One region of the Bradyrhizobium sp. CCBAU 11357 genome, then DNA from elsewhere that is predicted to be linked to it. Evidence: riboswitches for the same ligand, from Rfam matches in the RefSeq annotation. Region 1 holds a riboswitch; the other holds the start of a gene.
What was found. A riboswitch is a leader RNA that binds a small molecule or an ion and turns the genes downstream of it on or off. The one in region 1 is predicted to bind S-adenosylmethionine.
Positions count from the first base shown of each region.

Region 1 (10,478 bases):
TGGACTTCGGGCTCGACGCTGCGGCTGCTCTTGTCCGAATACGTCAAGTACGTTGCGGCCGAGCTCAGGGTGCGGCTGGAGGATTTCGGGATTGACCTTTGGCCCGAGATGTCGGAGCAGCCTGCAGGTCAGCAACCGAAGCGGCCCGCCACCGCACAGGCCAATTGATCGGACCATCGATGTTTCTGATTTTCCTGCGCTCGCTCGTGTTCAACGTGCTGTTCTATGCCGTGCTGGTCCTTCTCGCGATCGTTGCGCTGCCGACCTTTGCATTGCCGCCGCGCGCCATGCTCACGGTGGCGCAATGGTGGGCCAAGGCGACGCTGGTCCTGATGCGGGTGGTCTGCAACATCAAGGTGGAATTCCGCGGGGTCGAGAAGATCCCGACAGGACCGCTGCTGATCGTGGCCAAGCATCAGTCGTTCTGGGAGACCTTCGTGCTGCCGGGTTTCTTCAACCGGCCGATCTTCATCCTCAAGCGCCAGCTGATGCAGATCCCGGTGTTCGGCCAGTTCCTGGTCAAGACCGGGATGATCGGGATCGACCGCAACGCCGGCGTGAAGGCGCTTCTGGACATGACGCGCCGCGCGCGCGAGGCGGTGCGCAGCGGAAAGCAGCTCGTGATCTTTCCGGAAGGCACGCGCCGCGCGCCGGGCGCGCCGCCCGACTACAAGACCGGCTTTGCGCAGATCTATTCCTCCTGTGGCGTGCCGTGCCTGCCGATCGCGCTCAATTCCGGCCTGTTCTGGCCGCGCCGCACCTTCATGCGCTATCCCGGCACGTTGGTGGTGGAGTTTCTCGAGCCGTTGCCGCCGGGCCTGACGAAGGACGAGTTTCTCGCGCGCGTGCAAGCGGCGATCGAGGACGCGACCGGTCGTCTCGTCGAAGCGGGGCGGAAGGAGCAGGAGCAGTTGATCGGCTCGGCGCCGAGCTACGCGCCGACGGGCTAGCGGCTTTCGCGATCTTCGTTCGGAGCCGCCGCGTGCAGCGAATGCGCATCACCATGCAGCATCGATGCAAGCTGATGCAGCTGCGTGTCGCGAAAACCTTCGGCCTCGATCGCCTTCACCGTCGCGGTGACGTAGTCGCGGTTGGCGCCGGACTGGCCGTGGCCTTGGACGACGTGGCGGTGCTGCTCGGCGAGCGAGAGGCGGCCGGCATATTGCACATGGCCGCGGTCGACGACGTAGGCGAGCGCCGAGACGCGCTGGCGCGCATCGTTCTCCAGCCACACCGAGCGCATCACCTCGCGATAGACCGAGGTGACCTGCTCGCGTGCGCGCAAATATGCGATCACCTCGGCACGGTTCTTCTCGGCGACGCGGAAGGCGATGCCGCGGCAGGCGCCGCCCCGGTCGAGCCCGAGCACCAGGCCCGGCTTCTCCGGCGTGCCGCGATGCACGAAGGAATAGACGCAGAGCGCGCGGTGCTCGCCGACCAGCCGCGCCGGGACGCGCTCCTCGAAGTCGAAGCCCGGCCGCCACATCAGCGAGCCGTAGCCGAACACCCAGAGGTCGCCCGTGGCTGTGGTGACGGAGGGAAGTGTGATTTCCGACATTTCGGGCACGGCTACCAGAACCCTGCGCCCAAGCGAAGCGATTTCTGCGCCTTTCGTCGCAGGCCGGCCCCGCTTACATTTGCCTGAATCTGGCGTCAAAGGGTCGCCGCATGTCCAATATGCCCGTTGCCACAGGCCGCCGCTCCCGCTGGGGCCTTTTCATCGCCCCCGTTCTCGTCCTGGTCCTTGCCGTCGGCTGGAGCTGCTTCTGGTTCTATGCAGCATCGCAGGCCGAAATCGCCGCCGACGCCTGGCGAGCGCAGGAGGCCAAGGCCGGCCGCATCTACGATTGTGCCAAGCGCTCGATCGCCGGCTTCCCGTTCCGCTTCGAGGTCCAGTGCACCGGTGCCAGCGTCGCCTTGGTTTCGCAGAATGCGAGCAAGACGCCGTTCACGGCCAAGCTCGACAACATCCTGGTCGTGGCCCAGGTCTACGACCCCAAGCGCATCATCGCCGAATTCTCCGCGCCCGCGACGCTGATCGACGGCGTCACGCAAAACACCTTCACGGTGAATTGGAGCAAGGGCCGCGTCAGCGTGGCGGGCCTGCCGGCGGTGCCGGATCGCGCTTCCATCGTGTTCGACGAGCCCAGCCTCAACCGTCTCGATGGCAGCGTGCAGGTGCCGCTTGCGCGCGCCAAGCAGGTCGAGCTGCATGGCCGTCTCGCCGACGGATCACCATCGGACCATCCCGTGATCGAGACCGTGCTCCATGTCGCGCAGGGCAGCATCCAGGGCGTGCATCCGCTGCTCGCCGAACCGTTCGAGGCGGACGCCCGCGCCAAGATCACGGGCCTCTCCGACCTCACGCCCAAACCGTGGCCGCAGCGCTTCCGCGAGATCCAGGCCGCCGGCGGTCATATCGAGATCGTGCAGTCGCGCATCCAGCAGGGCGAGATGATCGCGGTCGCGGCCGGCACGCTCGGTCTGTCGCCCAACGGCCGGCTCGACGGCGAATTGCAGATGACGGTGACCGGCCTCGAGCGCGTGATCCCGGCGCTCGGCATCGAGAAGATGTTGGAGGAGGGCGTGCCGCAGGCAACGCTCGACCGCCTCGCGCCCGGCGTGAAGTCGCAGGACCTCAACAATCTGTTCGGCGCACTCGACCGCGCCGTGCCCGGCCTCGGCAAGGTGATCAAGCAGAACGCCAATGCCGGCGTTGCCGCCGGCATCAATTCGATCGGCACCGAGAGCACGCTGGAAGGCAAGAAGGCGCGGAGCTTCCCGCTGAAATTCGTCGACGGCGCCGTGCTGCTCGGCCCGGTCAAGGTCGGTCAGATCCCGCCGCTGTATTGAAGCCTCTCTCGTCATTCCGGGGCGATGCAATGGATTCCGGGCTCGCCCTTCGGGCGCCCCGGAATGACAGGAGCTACGGCTTCTTCAGCGCCGCATGCGGCCGGCCGAAATCGGGCGCGGCGGAATCCTGGCCGATCTCGACGATGCCGCGGCGGATGGCGCGGGTGCGGGTGAAGTGGTCGAACAGCGCTTCGCCGTCGCCGCGACGGATCGCGCGGGTGAGCTTGGCGAGATCCTCGGTGAAGGTGCCGAGCATTTCCAGCACGGCCTCCTTGTTGGCGAGGAAGACGTCGCGCCACATCGTCGGATCGGAGGCCGCGATGCGGGTGAAATCGCGAAAGCCGCCGGCGGAGAATTTGATCACCTCGGATTCCGTCACCTGCGCCAGCTCGTCGGCGGTGCCGACGATGGTGTAGGCGATCAGATGCGGCAGGTGGCTGGTGATGGCGAGCACGAGATCATGATGATCGGGCGTCATCACCTCGACCTTGGCGCCCATGGCGGCCCAGAACGCGCGCAGGTGCTCGGTCGCCGCCGCGTCGGTGCCGTCGGGCGGGGTCAGGATGCACCAGCGGTTGATGAAGAGCTCGGCAAAGCCGGAATCCGGGCCGGAATGCTCGGTCCCCGCCACCGGATGCGCCGGCACGAAATGAACGCCGCTCGGCAGGTGCGGGGCCATGTCCCTGACCACCGCGCCCTTGACCGAGCCGACGTCGGAGATGATCGCACCCGGCTTGAGATGCGGCGCGATCTCCTGCGCCACGAGCCCGCAGGCGCCGACGGGAATGCAGAGGATGACGAGATCGGCATCCTTCACGGCCTCCGCATTGGTTGCCACGACCTGATCCACGATGCCGAGCTCGGCGACGCGTGCGCGCGTCTTCTCGGAGCGTGCGGTGGTGACGATTTCACCGGCCAGCCCCTGGAGCTTCGCAGCGCGCGCGATCGAGCCGCCGATCAGGCCGAAGCCGATCAGCGCAACGCGCTGGAAGTGCGCCTGCGCGCTCATTTGCCGCCCATGAAGTCGCGCAAGCCGTCGACCACGAGGCGGTTGGCCTCCTCGGTGCCGATCGTCATGCGCAGCGCATGCGGCAGGCCGTAGTTTTTCAGGCCGCGCAGCACGAGTCCACGCTTGGTCAGGAAGGCGTCGGCGTCGTCAGCGGTCTTGCCCTTGTCCGTCGGGAAATGGATCAGCACGAAATTGGCGACGCTCGGCGTCACCTTCAGCCCGAGCTTGCCGATCTCCTCGGTGAGCCAGTTGCGCCAGGTCTCGGTGAACTGCTTCGACATCGCCTGATGCGCGGTGTCCTCGATCGCGGCGACCGCGGCATACATCGCCGGCGTCGACACGTTGAAGGGACCGCGGATGCGGTTGACCGCGTCGATGATGTGCTCGGGCCCGAACATCCAGCCGATGCGCAGTGCAGCCAGGCCATGGATCTTGGAGAAGGTGTGCGTCACCACCGTGTTCTCGGTGGTGGCGACGAGCTCGATCCCCATCTCATAGTCGTTGCGCGAGACGTAATCGCAATAGGCGGCGTCCAGCACCAGCAGCACGTGCGAGGGCAGGCCGGCGCGCAGCCGCTTGACCTCGTCGAATGGCAGATAGGTGCCGGTCGGGTTGTTGGGGTTGGCGAGCCAAACCAGCTTCGTCTTCGGCGTCACCGCCTTCAGGATGGCGTCGACGTCGGCGGTGAGGTTGGTCTCCTTGGCGATGACGTTCCTGGCGCCGACCGCCATGGTCGCGATCGGGTAGACCAAGAAGCCGTGCGTGGTGGAGATCGCCTCGTCGCCCTGGCTGAGATAGGTGTGCGCGAGCAGATTGAGAATCTCGTCCGACCCGGCGCCGCAGATGATGCGGTTGGGATCGAGCCCGAACGAGCGGCCGATCGCCTCGCGCAGCACGCGCGAGGTGCCTTCCGGATAGTCTTCCAGATGATCCGCCACGCGCTTGAAGGCTTCGATCGCCTTGGGCGAGGGCCCGAACGGCGTCTCGTTGGCGGAGAGCTTGAACACCTTGCGGCCCGGCTCCGGCACCGGGCTCTTGCCGGGCGTGTAGGGCGCAATATCGAGAATGCCGGGATTCGGCACGGGGCGGGACATCTTGGACTCCGGATAGGCTGGGCGGCTCGCGATTTACGATTTCGGCCCGGTCGGGGGCACCGTATAGCGCGTTGCGTGGCTGCCGACGAGGGCCACAGAGCGAACCGAGGCCCCCGCCTCGATCAGGGCAGCCCTGATTTTGTCGATGCTGGTCGCGCTGGTGACCGAGACCAGCAGCGCCGCGCCGTCGAAGGCGGTATCGGGCACCGCAACGATCTCGGCGAGCGGCGACAGCGCGCGGGCGACCTCGGCGTTCCATCCGGAGACGCGCACGCTGAAGGTCTCGACCTCTGTCACCAGGGCGCTGTCGGCGACGCGCGAGATCGCGAACACCGGCAGCGAGGCCGGATGGTCGGCACGCTCGACGAATGGCATCCGTGCGATGATCTTGGGCGCGCCGTCGGCTTCCAGCTCCAGCCACCACGGCGTGCGGCTGGAGGTCGCCGAGACCAGCGCCAGGTCGCCCTTGGATTTCGCCACCGCCTCGACCGCGGCCTGCGCGCTGAAATGCGCGACGTAAGGCACCGTGAAGCCGAAATGGAAGCGCACGGAATCGCGCATCGCCGGTTCGCTCACCGAGATGTCGGCATGCACGGAGAACGGCGCCTGCACATAGGTGAAGGTCGAGATGATGACGCGCCAGATGCTCTCGACCGTGTCGAGCGGCAGGATGCCGCGATGACGCTGCACGATCTCGCGCATCATGGAAGCCTCCCGCGCAGGCCGAAACGCCGAGCCGACCTCCTGGGTCTGCTTCACCTGGATCAGCCGGTCGATGATGTCGCCGCGCTGCATGAGGAGGCGATGCATGCCCTCGTCGATCGCGTCGATCTCCTTGCGCAGTTCCTGCAGCGATGGTGGCGCGGGCGGACGTTGGGACATGTCTGGTCGTCGATCGTTCCGATGGGGGATGTCCTGATTAGGCAGTCGTGGCGGCGAAAGCAAAGAGAAATGACGTGCTTTGCGGGCGACGCGACTGAGGCGAATTGGGCCGATCCGGGCCGCGACTTGACGAAAACCGCCCAAGACGGTAGCTTTTGCCCGTTCCGTGGTCATTTGAGCCGGCCGGCTTGCAGCCACGTTAAAAAACTCGCTAAACAGGCCGGGGACGCTTCCGATCCCGGCCGAACCTATCGTTCAGGCCGGGTTTTTCATGGCCTGATGTCAGCGGCGCGGTCGAGCAGCCAGTCGCAAACGAGGTCGATGTCCGAGATGGGTAGCGTCAAGTCGATACCAAGTCCTGCGATCAGCGCCGACGAGCGGTCGCACGAAGTGGACCATCCAAGCTCGCTGGTTGCGCATTTCGGCTCCGAGCAGCCGCTGCGGCTCGATTGCGGCGTCGATCTCTCGCCGTTCCAGGTCGCCTATCAGACCTATGGCGAGCTCAACGCCGATCGCTCCAATGCCGTGCTGATCTGCCATGCGCTGACCGGCGACCAGCATGTCGCCAACGTGCATCCCGTCACCGGCAAGCCCGGCTGGTGGGAGACGCTGGTCGGCCCCGGCCGCCCCATCGATCCCAAGCACTACTTCATCATCTGCTCCAACGTGATCGGCGGCTGCATGGGCTCGACCGGGCCGGCCTCGATCAATCCCGCCACCGGCAAGGTCTGGGGCCTGGACTTCCCCGTCATCACCATTCCGGACATGGTGCGCGCGCAGGCGATGCTGATCGACCGGCTCGGCATCGACACGCTGTTTGCCGTCGTTGGCGGCTCGATGGGCGGCATGCAGGTGCTGCAATGGACCGCGGCCTATCCGGAGCGCGTGTACTCCGCGCTGGCGATTGCCTGCGCGACGCGGCACTCGGCGCAGAACATCGCCTTCCACGAGCTCGGCCGCCAGGCCGTGATGGCCGACCCCGACTGGCACGGTGGCGGCTATGCCGATCAGGGCATCCATCCGCATCGCGGGCTCGCGGTGGCGAGGATGGCGGCGCACATTACCTATCTCTCGGACGCGGCGCTGCATCGCAAGTTCGGCCGGCGCATGCAGGACCGCGAGCTGCCGACCTTCTCGTTTGACGCCGACTTCCAGGTCGAATCCTATCTGCGTTACCAGGGCTCGTCCTTCGTCGAGCGCTTCGACGCCAATTCCTATCTCTATCTGACGCGCGCGATGGACTATTTCGACATCGCCGCCGATCACGGCGGCGTGCTGGCCAAGGCCTTCGCCGACATCAAGACCCGCTTCTGCGTAGTCTCCTTCACCAGCGACTGGCTGTTCCCGACCTCGGAATCGCGCGCGCTGGTGCACGCGCTGAATGCTTCGAGCGCGCGGGTGTCGTTCGCCGAGATCGAGACCGATCGCGGCCACGACGCCTTCCTGCTCGACGTGCCCGAATTTTTCGACATCTCCCGCGCCTTCCTGCAATCGGCAGGCAAGGCCCGCGGGCTCAGCCTCGAGGACCGCTAGCGATGTCCGTCCAGGAAGTGCTGCCGCTGAACGGCGTTGCGGCCGCGCCGTCGGGCCAGTTTCGCGCCGATCATCTGCTGGTCGCCGAAATGGTCAAGCCGGGCTCGAAGGTGCTCGACGTCGGCTGCGGCGACGGCGATCTGCTTCAGCTGCTGGAGACCCGCGGCATCGACGGCCGCGGCATCGAGCTGTCCCGCGAGGGCGTCAACCGCTGCGTCGCCAAGGGGCTCGCGGTGGTGCAGGGCGATGCCGATACCGATCTCGTCAATTATCCCGACGATGCCTTCGACTACGTGATCCTGTCGCAGACGCTGCAGGCGACGCGGCAGCCGAAGGTCGTGCTGGAGAATCTGCTGCGCATCGGCCGCCGCGCCATCGTCTCGTTCCCGAATTTCGGGTTCTGGAAGATGCGGCTCCAGCTCCTGATCGGCGGCCACATGCCGCGCACGGAGAATCTGCCGGCGACCTGGTACGACACCGCCAACATCCATTTCTGCACCATCAAGGATTTCGTGCAGCTCTGCGACGAGATCAACGTCAAGATGGAGCGCTCGGTCGCGCTCGATCTCTACGGCCGCCCGGTGCCGCTGAACCTGCCCTGGTGGGTGTGGAACATGTTCGGCGAGCAGGCGGTGTTCTTGCTGAGCAGAGGCGGGGGGAAGTAGTCCCCGTCGTCATTCCGGGGCGATGCGAAGCATCGAGCCCGGAATCCATCGTCCAACAGCGCCTGCAGCCCGATGGATTCCGGGCCTGCGCCTTCGGCGCATCCCGGAATGACAGCTAATGCGCCGCCAGCGACCGCGGATCCCGCACCGGCCAGCGCCCCGCTTCCACCAGCGTGACGAACCGCTCGACATTCTCATTGAACAGCGCGGGCTCCTCCAGATTGAGCACGTGGCCGGATTTCGGAAACATCGTCAGCCCCGCCGCGGGCAGATACTTCTTCAGGAACAGGCTCGGCCCGATGCACGGATCGTCCTCGTCGCCGCAGATGATCAGCGCCGGCGTTGCCGCCTTCGCGATCGCCTCCGTCATCGTGTAGATCGAGGGACGGCCGCCCTGGAATCCGCGCATCGTGCGCGCCGAACCCTTGGCATCGTGCCGCGCCAGCGCGGCGTAGAAATCGGCGTGCCCGCGCGGGTCCTTCACCAGGAACGGAATCCGGCTCGGCGCCTCGCGCGTGACTTTTGCGACCTCGGCGGAGCCCAGCGTCTCGAGCTGCTCGGCATCGGCGCGGCACTGCTTGCGCCAGGCCTCCAGGTTATCGAGCTCCGAGCCGGAGCCGACGCCGGCCAGCGTCATCGACAGCGCGCGCTGCGGCGCGTTCAACCCGATCTGCAGCGAGGAATAGGCGCCCATCGACAGGCCGACGAGATGGGCGCGCTCGATGCCGAGATGATCGAGCACGGCAAGCGCATCGGTGTAGAAATGCGTGAAGGTGTAGACCTCGCCGTCAGGCACGTCCGAGGGCGTGTAGCCGCGCGCCGAATAGGTGATGCAGCGATGGCCACGCGAGAAGTAGCGCATCTGCGGCCCCCAATTGGTGTAGTCGGCCGCGAACTCGTGCAGAAAAAGGATCGGCGTTCCCTGGCCCGCCTCCTCGAAATAAATGCGGACGCCGTCCCTGGTCGTGGCGTGGGGCATTAACCGTTTCCCTCTGTTTCAAGCCGTGCTTCAGGATCGCAGTTAACGCTGTTGTCGGCAATGCGGCAGCAGCAGCCGAGCACAACCACAAAATCATCGCAGCTATTCGCCGACATCGCGTCTTTTTCTCGCCACATCGGGCGGCTTAACGGCCAAACGGATGTCGGTCGTTGCACGGGCCGGCGGGAAGTGGGGGTGTCAACTAGGGATGAAGAATGGTTGAGTTGTTTGCGTATCGCCTGTTGCGTTGTGTTGTCGCGCTGGCGCTTCTCTTCGCGGCGGTCGCCGCGTTCGTTTCTCCGGCCTCGGCGCGGCCGCATCATCGTCATAGCGCAGAGCGGCACGTGTACGTGCACCACGCCAGACATCATTATCATCGCCACCATGCGAGAGGCTCGCGCTTCGAGCGCAGCGCGGCGCAATTGCAGGCGAGCGGTTTCGCCGACACCCAGGCGAGCTACGATCCCAGCGCCAACAATGGCGGCGTGGCCGGCAACGCGCTCGTCGCAAGCGGCGGCTTCGGTGGCGGATCGGGCCTCGTGTCCGAGGCGCGCCGCTATATCGGCGGCAATCCGACCGGGCGCGGCAGCCTGTGGTGTGCGCGCTTCATGAACATGGTGCTGGAGCATACCGGCCATCGAGGCACCGGCTCCGACATGGCGAGCTCGTTCGCGCGCTACGGCACGCGCATCTCCGGTCCGCAGGTCGGCGCCATCGCCGTGATGTCGCGCGGCGGCCGCGGCGGCCATGTCGGAATCATCACCGGCGTCGACGCGCAGGGCAATCCGATGATGATCTCCGGCAACAACGGCAACCGCGTCCGCGAAGCCCCGGTCTCGCGCGGCCGGATCTATGCCTACGTGATGCCGAATTGAGAGTCGTCGTCATTGCGAGGAGCGAAGCGACGAAGCAATCCAGACTGTCTCAGCGGATAGATCTCTGGATTGCTTCGCTGCGCTCGCAATGACGGAACGTGTTGAGCCAGCGCAAGCTCACACCAGTCTCGGCTCTTCCATCGCCACGACATCGCCGATGCCGACCTCACCATCGGCGATCACCTCGGCATAGATGCCGCAGTCCATGTGGCCGAGATGGCGCGAGAGCGTCGGTGGTATTTCGAGATCGCGCTTTGCGGTCTCAGGGTCGACATTGGTGGCCGGGCAGCGGACGATGCGCTTGATCACCTTCAGCCGGGCCTGTCCGATCGCGAGCGTCTGGCCGACGAGGTCGAGCTCCGACCAGGCCGGCCAGCCCTTGACGTAGAGATTGGCGCGGAAGCGCAGCGGATGCACGGCGACGCCGCCGAGCATGGTCTCGATGGCGCGGACGCTGCCGAGATTGATGATGGAGACGACCTTGCGGGCGACGTCGGAGAAGCTGTGGTCGCGGCCGGACAGAACCTTGGGCGGGCCCTTCAACTCGGGCTGGAAGTTGTCGCGGAAATAGGCCTCGATGGCGGCGCG
Region 1 covers NZ_LBJW01000107.1:106,072-116,549, reverse strand. Annotated here, with positions in the region: gene XI05_RS25905 (YdcF family protein) at 1-168, shown strand, start outside; gene XI05_RS25900 (lysophospholipid acyltransferase family protein) at 180-950, shown strand; gene XI05_RS25895 (gamma-glutamylcyclotransferase) at 947-1,558, opposite strand; gene XI05_RS25890 (DUF2125 domain-containing protein) at 1,669-2,853, shown strand; gene XI05_RS25885 (prephenate/arogenate dehydrogenase family protein) at 2,927-3,862, opposite strand; gene hisC (histidinol-phosphate transaminase) at 3,859-4,956, opposite strand; gene XI05_RS25875 (chorismate mutase) at 4,990-5,838, opposite strand; SAM riboswitch at 5,995-6,074, shown strand; gene metX (homoserine O-acetyltransferase MetX) at 6,169-7,371, shown strand; gene metW (methionine biosynthesis protein MetW) at 7,374-8,036, shown strand; gene XI05_RS25860 (alpha/beta fold hydrolase) at 8,152-9,015, opposite strand; gene XI05_RS25855 (TIGR02594 family protein) at 9,231-9,890, shown strand; gene XI05_RS25850 (MOSC domain-containing protein) at 10,008-10,478, opposite strand, start outside.

Region 2 (10,478 bases), on a different contig from region 1:
CGGGCTGTCGAGCGAAAACGTGGGCACGTCGATCTCGAAGCGCTCGCCGGTTTCGCTGACCATCTGATAGCGGCCGGTCATGAAGCCGGAGGCGGTCGAGAGCGGCACGCCGGAGGTGTATTCGAAGCGCTCGCCGGGGGCGAGGATCGGCTGCTCGCCGACCACGCCCTCGCCCTTCACCTCCTGCTGGCGGCCGGAGGCATCGGTGATGATCCAGTGCCGCGTCTTGAGCTGCACGGTCTCCTCGCCCGAATTGGTGATGACGATGGTGTAGGACCAGAAGTAGCGCGAGCGGTCGGCCGACGATTGCTCCGGAACAAAGTTCGGCTCGACGGTCACTTCGATCTGGCGGGTCACGGCGCGGTACATGACTGCCATCATAGCGAAATCCGCCCCGGGAACCAAACCCCGCGGGCGGCTTTGGCGACATCGTCCCGCCAGAATTGGAGGAAAAGCACACCAGCGAGGGAGACACCCTTATGTGATCCGGGCGCTTTGCGAGACGACAGCCGGACCATTACACTGCTTCAACGTCGCGATTTGCGGAACGGTTTCCAGGCCCCGATGACCATTGCCGACCGAGTGACGGGATCGACCATCGCAGGAACTGCGGCGGCCAAGCCGCGCGCCCGTGCGCCGGCCATCACGCTGCCCGCCATCGGCGAGCGCGAGCTCCGGCTCGATCTGTTCCGCGGACTCGCGCTATGGCTGATCTTCATCGACCATCTGCCGCCGAGTCTGCTGACCTGGTTCACGATCCGCAATTACGGCCTCAGCGACGCCACCGAGATCTTCATCTTCATCTCCGGCTACACCGCTGCCTTCGTCTATGGCCGGGCCATGCTGGAGAGCGGCGTTCTCATCGCCACCGCGCGCATCCTGCGCCGGGTCTGGCAGATCTACGTCGCCCACGTCTTCCTGTTCACGATCTTTCTCGCCGAGATCTCCTATGTGGCGACCAGGTTCGAGAACCCGCTCTACACCGAAGAGATGGGCATCATGGACTTCCTCAAGCAGCCCGACGTCACCATCGTGCAGGCGCTGCTGCTGCGCTTCCGTCCCGTCAACATGGACGTGCTGCCGCTCTACATCGTGCTGATGCTGGCCCTGCCTCTGATCCTGTGGTCGATGAAATGGCGGCCGGACGTCACGCTCGGGCTTTCGGTCGTGCTCTACGCGGTGACCTGGGAGTACGATCTCTATCTCTCGGCTTATCCGAACGGCTTCTGGGCCTTCAATCCTTTCGCCTGGCAATTGCTGTTCGTGTTCGGTGCATGGTGCGCGCTCGGAGGTGCGCGTCGCATGTCGCGCATCCTGGCCTCGCCCGTGACGATGTGGATCTCGATCGCCTATCTCGTCGCGGCGTTCTACGTGACGCTGACCTGGTACGTGCCGCAGCTGTCCCAGTTCATGCCGAAGCGGATCGAGCAGTGGATGTATCCGATCGACAAGACCGACCTCGACGTGCTGCGCTTCACGCATTTCCTGGCGCTGGCCGCGCTCACCGTGCGCTTCCTGCCCCGGGATTGGCCGGGCTTGAAATCGCGCTGGCTGCGACCATTGATTCTATGTGGCCAGCATTCGCTCGAGATCTTCTGCCTCGGCGTCTTCCTGGCCTTTGCCGGCCATTTCGTCCTCGCCGAAGTCTCCGGCGGGCCGGCCATGCATGCGTTGATTAGCCTCTCCGGAATCCTGATCATGTGGGGGGTTGCCTGGGTCATTTCGTGGTACAAGCGTGTGGCTGACAAGAGCGGTGCGAAAACCAAAAACGCCGTCGGCAACGCCGATCTGGCGGGAGGGGGCTGATGAAGGCGAAGGTTCTCCTGAGCCTGATCCTGCTATGCGGTGGCCTCGCCGCGCCCACGGCGCGCGCGGGCGACGCCGCGTCCCCTGTGCCTGCGGCCTGCGAATTGCCGTCCTATCTGCTGACCAGCGAAAGCCAGCTGCCCAAGGTCGCCGAGGCGGTCAAGGCCGGCAAGCCGCTCGATATCCTGGTCATCGGCAGCCGCTCGACCACGATTCCCTCCTCGGAGGGCAGCTCCTATCCGGCGCGCATGGAGGCGATCCTCAAGGAGAAGCTGCCGCCGTCCGAGGTGGTGCACGTCTCCGTAGAAATACAGAGCAAGAAAACGGCAGAGGAGACCGCGTCCAGCTTCGTTAAGCTGATGGAAGCAAAGACGCCTACTTTGGTCATCTGGCAGACCGGGACCGTGGATGCTATCCGATCCATCGATCCCGACGAATTTCGTGGCGCGGTGACCGACGGGGTTGTTGCGCTGCAAAAGGCAGGGGCTGACGTCGTCTTGATGAATTTGCAATACAGCCCGCGCACCGAGACCATGATCTCGGCGCAGCCTTTTCTCGACAACATGCGCGTCGTTGCGCAGGAGCACGACATCCCGCTGTTCGATCGTTTCGCGATCATGCGGCAGTGGAATGAGCAGGGCCAGTTCGACCTGTTCAGCCCGTCCCGCGGGCCTGAGCTGGCGAAGCAGGTCCATGATTGCCTGGGCCGGGCGTTGGCACAGTTCGTGATTGACGCTGCGCACCTGGAGCCGGCCCAGCAGCAAAATTGAGGTCTAGCGTTAATGAGTTCTCTCCGCCCTTTTTGCCTGACGTCATGGCTGGCCGTGCCCGCAGCAGCGGCGCTGTTGTGGCTGACGCCCGCCTCGCATGCGCAGACGCCCGCGCAACCTGCCCCCGCACCCGCCCAGTCACCTGATCCCGCGCCCGCTGCGCCGTCCCAGACCACCGTCGCCGCGAGGTCGTCCGAGCCGCGCGGCGTCACCTCGCGCGCCATCGACAAGGTGAAGGAGGTCGCGAAGTCCGCCGCCGACATCTTCAGCCGCGTGCCTTGCCTGCCGCCGAAGGGCGGCTCCAAGGCGATGGGCTCCCTGCCGCATGTCGCGAGCAAGCTCGTCGCCGGCCAGCCCGTCGTCATCGTCGCGTTCGGCTCCTCGTCGACCGCGGGCTTCGGCGCGAGCTCGCCGGAGTTCAACTACCCCAATCGCCTCGCCGCGCAGCTGCGGCGTCACTATCCGACCGCCGACATCACGGTCGTCAATGCCGGTGTCGGCGGCGAGGATGCGCCCGAGATGATGAAGCGCCTGCAGACGCAGGTGATCGACGTGCATCCGGATCTCGTGATCTGGCAGGTCGGCACCAACGCCGTGCTGCGCAACCTCGATCCCAGTGACACCGCCAAGCTGGTCGAGGACGGCATCAGCCGCATTCAGGCCGCCGGCGGCACCGACATCGTGCTGGTCGATCCGCAATATTCGCCGGCCGTCAACCAGCGCAAGGAGAGCGCCGGCAAGATGATCAAGCTGCTCGGCAACGTCGCCGAGCTGCGCAAGGTCGGCATCTTCCCCCGCTTCGAGGTGATGCGCGACTGGCACGAGAACCAGTCGATCCCCGTCGAGAGCTTCGTCATCGCCGACGGCCTGCACATGAACGATTGGGGCTATGCCTGCTTCGCCCAGCTGCTCGGCGACGACATCATCCGCTCCGTCGGCCAGATCAAGCTCGGGGTGAACGTGCCCGCTGATGTGAGAACGTATCGGCCGATGTGAGAGGTTATCGCCGTAGGGTGGGCAAAGGCGCGCAGCGCCGTGCCCACCATCTCGTCATTGTAGTCGAGAAACGTGGGCACGCTTCGCTTTGCCCACCCTACGAAGCTTCCCTCACGCCTTCTCCAGCGCCGCGGTGAGATCCTCGATCAGGTCATCCGCGTGCTCCAGCCCCGCCGAGAAGCGAATGAAACCCTCGCTGATGCCGAGCGCGGCGCGGTCTTCCGGCTTCAGGCGCTGATGCGTCGTGGTCGCCGGATGCGTGACGAGGCTCTTGGCGTCGCCGAGATTGTTCGAGATCTTGGCAAGCTTCAATTCGTTGAGCACGCGGAACGCCGCCGCCTTGCCGCCCTTCACCTCGAAGCCGACCAGCGTCGAGCCGCCACGCATCTGCTTCTTCACCAGCGCCGCCTGCGGATGATCGGCGCGGCCGGGATAGACCAGCCGCGAGATCTTGGGATGGCTCGCCAGCACCTCGGCGATGCGCGCGGCCGTGTCGGTCTGCGCGCGCACGCGCACGCCCAGCGTCTCCAGACCCTTGAGCAGGACCCAGGCATTGAACGGCGAGATCGACGGGCCGGTCTGGCGCATGAAATTGTGGATGTGCTCGGCGATGAAGGCTTCCGAGGACAGGATGATGCCGCCGAGACAGCGGCCCTGGCCGTCGATGTGCTTGGTCGCGGAATAGACGACGACGTCGGCGCCGAGTGCGAGCGGGCTCTGCCAGATCGGCGTCGCAAACACGTTGTCGACGACGAGCCGCGCGCCACCCTTGTGCGCGATCTCGGCGATCGAGGGAATGTCGAGCACGTCGAGCGTCGGGTTGGTCGGGCTCTCCAGGAAGAACGTCTTGGTGTTGGGCCGGAGCGCGCGCTGCCACTGATCGAGATCGAGCCCGTCGACCAGCGTGGTCTCGATGCCGTAGCGCGGCAACAGGTCCTGGACGACGTAGAGGCACGAGCCGAACAGCGCGCGGGAGGCGACGACGTGATCGCCGGCCTTGAGCGGCGCCAGGATCGCGGTCGTCACCGCCGCCATGCCGGTCGCCGCCGAGCGCGCGGCCTCGGCGCCTTCGAGCTCGATCATGCGGCGCTCGAACATCGCAATCGTCGGGTTGGAATAGCGCGAATAGATGAAGCCGGGATCCTCGCCCTTGAACCGCGCCTCGCACTCCTCCGCGCTGGCGTAGACATAGCCTTGCGTCAGGAACAGCGCCTCCGACGTCTCGCCATATTGCGAGCGAAGGGTGCCGGAATGGACCAGGCGGGTTTCGGGGCGGTAAGTGGCAGACGACTTCGACATAGGACCCTCTCCGACATGACCGTCGAGGCGAAAACGGTCACAAAAAAACCGGCCTGGATATCTCCACGGGCCGGGATCACAGAGGTCCCCGGCCTGTTTAGCGACTTATTTAACGTGGCTGCAAGCCGGCCGGCTCAAATCACCACGGGATAAGTGATGCTCATATTCCGCAATGCCCTTTCCGTCAAGGCGTCCATCGGATAGCCGTAAAAGACTTGTATTTCCGGCATGTCCGGATGCGTTTGACCCCTGATGAGGACCCCCGGTTGACGTTCACGGTCGCCGCCGACGCCAATGGTATCCTGCCCGACCGCATGATCGCGGCGATGGCGGAAGAAGGTCTCATCCTGCCCGCCTACGACTTCGTCGAGAGCCAGATCCAGCCGGCGAGCCTCGATCTGCGCCTTGGCGACATCGCCTATCGCGTCCGTGCCAGCTTCCTCCCCGGTCCCGGTGCCACCGTCGCCGAGCGCATCGACGAGTTGAAGCTGCACGAGTTCAGCCTCGCCGATGGCGCGGTGCTCGAGACCAATTGCGTCTACATCGTGCCGCTGCTCGAAAGCCTCGCGTTGCCGCCGGAGATCGTCGCTGCCGCCAATCCGAAGAGCTCGACCGGCCGGCTCGACGTCTTCACCCGCGTGATCGCCGACGGCACCCGCCGCTTCGACATGATCGGCGCCGGCTATCACGGCCCGCTCTATGCCGAGATCAGTCCGAAGACGTTTCCGGTCTTGGTGCGCGAGGGTTCGCGTCTGAGCCAGGTGCGCTTCCGCACCGGCGATGCCATCCTCAATCCCGACGAGCTCGATGCACTGCATGCCGCCGAGCGTCTCGTCGACATCGACGATGCCGATCTCTCCGGCGGCGTTGCCGTCTCGGTCGATCTGTCGGGCGAGAAGGCGAGCGGCTTCGTCGGCTACCGCGCCAAGCGCCACACCGGCGTCGTCGACGTCGACCGCCGCGCCGGCTACGCGGTGGAGGATTTCTGGGAGCCGATCTCGGCGCGCCCCGACGGCAGCCTGATCCTCGACCCCGGTGAGTTCTATATCCTCGCCTCCAAGGAAGCGGTGCAGGTGCCGCCCGACTACGCCGCGGAGATGGTGCCGTTCGATCCCCTGGTCGGCGAATTCCGCGTGCACTATGCCGGCTTCTTCGATCCCGGCTTCGGCTATGCCGGCGCTGGAGGGCAGGGCGCCCGTGCGGTGCTCGAAGTGCGCTCGCGCGAGGTGCCGTTCATCCTCGAGCACGGCCAGATCGTCGGCCGCCTCGTCTACGAGAAGATGCTCGCCCGCCCCGACGCCATGTACGGCCAGCGCATCGGTTCCAACTACCAGGCGCAAGGCCTCAAACTATCGAAGCATTTTCGGGTGTGACCACACACTCTACTGTCATGCCCCGGCTTGCCGACTTCGCTGAAGCTTCGCCGGCCGAGCACCCTTCTGGCCCGGCGTAGCCTAGCGGAGCCGGGACCGGGGCATCCAGTACGCCGCGGTCTCCCGATTTGATCACTTCTGCCTCGGAGTACTGGATCGCCCGATCGAGTCGGGCGATGACACCGAATGTGTGTCAGCGAACTGAAATCCGGCTGCTTGCGATGGTGGCGACATGACAAACCCCTCCGATCTCGACGCACAGATCATCAACGACGCCGCGGACGCGCTGATCTATTCCGATCGCTCCGGCACGATCACGCGCTGGAATCGCGCGTCGACCGCGCTGTTCGGCTTCACCGCCGACGAAGCGCTCGGGCAGAATCTCGATCTGATCATTCCCGAACATCTGCGCGCCCCGCACTGGAAAGCCTTCGACGCCGCGCTCACGAGCGGCACCATGAAGCTTGCGGGCAGGCCGACGCTGACCCGCGCGCTGCACAAGAGCGGGCGCAAGCTCTACATCGAGATGACCTTCGCGCTGGTGCGGGACAGAGATGGTGCCGTGCAGGGATCGGTGGCGATGGCGCGCGACGTCACGGAGCGCGTCGAGCGCGAACGGGCGGCCAAGGCGGCGCAAAATTCGTGATGCGGAATTGACGGAACGCCGTACAGGGAGGCCTGCACGCGGGTCATGTTGCCTGTCACCGGCCGCGGTGACACACTCGATCAAAACCATGATCGGGGAGCGAACATGACCGCCGCACCAGACTTCGCGCAGGAATCGCAATGGAAGCGCTGGCGCGCAGTCGCTGATCTCTATCACGCCTATTTCACCGGCCTCATCCTCACCGTCGTCACGCGGCGCGGCACGGCGGATGCCGCCGAGTTCGTCTTCCGCGTGTTCCGTCGCCAGCAGCAGGAGCGCTTCCTGCCGGGGCTCAAAAAGCTCGGGATCGACCATCTGCCGCCGGCGGTCGCTGCTGCGCAATATCACTATCTCTCCAACTGGATCGGCGGCGTGCATGTCGAATACATGTATGAGAGCGACAGCAAGGCCTGGATCCGCTATCCGCCGCCACGCTGGATCTGGAAGGGCACCGCGATCTGCGGCGTGCCGGGCGAAGTCTCCCGCGCGATGCTGCGCGGCTGGCACGCCAACAACGGCGTTGCGCTCGGCGATCTCAGGCTCGGCTTCGTCTGCACCAAGCAGAGCGTCGACGGCCAGGACGGGCTCGAAGGCTATTATCATCAGTACGACCACCCGCTCGAGCTCGACCAGCGCCTGGTGTTCGCGCGGCACCTGGAAGCGCCGCTGTTCGATGCGAAGACGGCGCCCGCATTGCCGGTCGCGAGCTGGCCAAAACCGCGGCTGGAACAGGCCTATCGCAACTACGCAATGGAATATGTCCGCACCGCCGCGCCGGTGATGGTGCAGCTGTTCGGCCCGGAGGATGCCGGCTATCTGCTGCACCTCACCGGCAAGCTGATCGGCATGCAATATTTCGACGAGGTTGCCGCGGCGCTGGCGATGGGGCGCGGCGGCGCGCGAGAGTTCGCATCCTTCCTGAGCGCGCTGCTCGCCACGCAGGATGATGCGGCCGAGATGACACAATCGGAAGGCACGTTCGAGATTCGGCAGCAGAGCTGGAAGCTGATGGACGACGTCGCCGACACTCACCGCGCCTGCGCCAAGGTGCTGGAAGGATTGTTCGAGGGTCTCGCCGCAGGCTGCGGCCGGCATATCGGCGTGCAGATGCGCGCCGCTGCAGGCGGCCGTCCGCCGCTGGTGTGGACCATTGGTTAGGCGACGGCCGCAGCGGCTTCACCTCGCCCCGCTTGCGGGGAGAGGTCGGATTGCATCGAAGATGCAATCCGGGTGAGGGGGAGTCTCCGCGAGCCCAACTCTCACCGTCCTTGCGGATAGAGCCCCTCACCCCAACCCTCTCCCCGTAAGAACGGGGAGAGGGAGAAGAACGAATTCCACCGTTTGAAATGCGCTGCCGCAGGGCACGCCTGCATCAGGCGCAGGCGGAATCGGCGCCCGCCGTGCTAACAAGCCTCTGCCGCGCCTTTCGCGCGAACGAAGTCATTGGCACACACGAAGTCATTGGCACACCAAGGGATTGCCGCGCTGCAAACGGCGGCTGCGCCCGGGAGAGGACATGTCCGACATCGCCGAAATCCCGGTCGATGAGCAAGAGCGCCCGCTGCCGCCGCCTCCGCCGCCGATCAGAAGCGCGCTGACCGACGGGCCGATCCTGCGCACGCTGCTCTCGCTCGCCTGGCCGAACGTGATCGGCCTGTCGGCCGGCATCTGTGTCGTGATCGCCGAGACCTCCTATGTCGGCCGGCTCGGCGTCGAGGCCTTGGCGGCGATGGCGCTGGTGTTTCCGACGATCATTCTGACCATGACGATGTCCGGCGGCGCCATGGGCGGCGCGGTGGCGTCGGCCATCGCGCGTGCGCTCGGTGCCGGCAACCGCGAGCGCGCCGGTATCCTGGCCGTGCACGCGATGCTGATCGGCATCAGCTTCGGCCTCGTCTTCATGCTGGGCATGCTGGTCTTCGGGCCAAAACTGCTCGAGATGCTCGGCGGCCGCGGCGATGTGCTGACGCATGCGATCGCCTACACGCAGGTGTTCTTCGGCGGCGCCGTGCTGCCCTGGCTGCTCAACACCATGGCCGGCATCCTGCGCGGCACCGGCAACATGAAGCTGCCGTCGTTCCTGATCCTCAACTCCGCGGCCTGGCAGATCGTGCTCGGCGGCACGCTCGGCCTCGGGCTCGGGCCGGTGCCGCAACTCGGCATGCGCGGCGTCGCCGCCGGCGCGCTGATCGCCTACACCATGAATATCGGCATCATGAGCTGGTACCTGTTCTCCGGCCGCGCGCGGATCACACTGAAGCTGCGCGGCCTGCGCATCCAATGGGCGATGTTCTTCGACATCCTGAAGGTCGGCGCCATCGCCTGCTTCTCGCCGCTGCAATCAGTGCTGACGATTTCGATCTTCACCCACATGCTGGCGCAATTCGGCACCGCGATCCTCGCCGGCTACGGCGTCGGCGCGCGGCTGGAATTCCTGCTGACCTCGATCGCGTTCTCGTTCGGCATTGCCTGCGTGCCGATGGTCGGGATGGCGATCGGCGCCGGCCGCATCGCGCGCGCCCGGCGCATCGCCTGGACCGCCAGTGTTGCCGCTTTCGTGGCGGTCGGCGCGCCGGCATGCCTCGTGGCGATCTTTCCCGATCTCTGGGTCAACATGTTCACCGACAGCGTGGCGGTGCGCGCGGCGAGCCATCAATATCTCTCGACGGTCGGGCCGTTCTACGCTTTCTTCGGCCTTGCAACGACGATGTATTTCTCCTCGCAAGGCGCGGCCAAGGTGATCGGCCCGGTGCTGGCGCAGACGGCGCGGCTGATCTACATCGCAGGAATCGGCTGGTGGCTGTCGACGCACGGCGCCAGCGCGCAGAGCTTCTTCTGGCTCGCCGCGAGCTCGATGGTCGTGCTCGGCCTGCTGTCGTGCTCCAGCGTCGTGCTGACACGCTGGGGACCGCGCGAGGCGAAGCCCGCGATCAGGCCGGCGCTTTCGGCTGGCAATTAGAGCATGATCCGGAAAAGTGCGTAGCGGTTTTCCGAAAAGATCATGCTCAAACAATGAGCTAAAGCGCAATGACGATTCATCCTAATCGCATCGCGCTTTAGCGACGCTTGTGGCGGCGATGACCGCCGCCACCGGTATTGGCGAGCCGCATCAATTGCGGAATCATCGCCATCATGTCGCTGCCGCCGGAGCCGCCGAGTATGCCCATGATGTCGCCGCCGCCCATGTTGCCGATCCCGACCGGCATCGTGCCGCCGCCCATCGGCGTGTAGCCATAGTTCGGTGCACCGAATCCGCCGCCGAAACTGCCGCCACCCATCATGCCGCCGAGCCCGCCGCCGTTCTCCATCATGCGGCTCATCATCGGGCCCATGGTCTGCATCAGCATGGCGAAGCGGCGCTTGCCCATCTTCGCCTTCATCATCTCCAGCATCGGCGCCATCTGGGTCATCATGTCTTCGCCGCCGGCACCTCCGCCGCCGAGGAATTGTGCCCTTGCCGGCACGCTCGAGATCGAAAACAGCAGCAGCACCGCGGCTGCCTGACAGATCACCTTGTCCGCACCTCTCATGGCATGCTCCTCGCGTGCGTGGCGCCGCCGGGAGAGCAGAGCCGACCGGACGCACGCG
Region 2 covers NZ_LBJW01000095.1:93,025-103,502, forward strand. Annotated here, with positions in the region: gene apaG (Co2+/Mg2+ efflux protein ApaG) at 1-369, opposite strand, end outside; gene XI05_RS14600 (OpgC domain-containing protein) at 565-1,806, shown strand; gene XI05_RS14605 (SGNH/GDSL hydrolase family protein) at 1,806-2,576, shown strand; gene XI05_RS14610 (SGNH/GDSL hydrolase family protein) at 2,589-3,572, shown strand; gene XI05_RS14615 (O-succinylhomoserine sulfhydrylase) at 3,684-4,871, opposite strand; SAM riboswitch at 4,948-5,027, opposite strand; gene XI05_RS14620 (2'-deoxycytidine 5'-triphosphate deaminase) at 5,108-6,244, shown strand; gene XI05_RS14625 (PAS domain-containing protein) at 6,477-6,890, shown strand; gene XI05_RS14630 (hypothetical protein) at 6,996-8,048, shown strand; gene XI05_RS14635 (MATE family efflux transporter) at 8,407-9,849, shown strand; gene XI05_RS14640 (hypothetical protein) at 9,947-10,420, opposite strand.
Region 2: linked by a shared signal. The riboswitch ahead of XI05_RS14615 (O-succinylhomoserine sulfhydrylase) and the one ahead of metX (homoserine O-acetyltransferase MetX) in region 1 are both predicted to bind S-adenosylmethionine.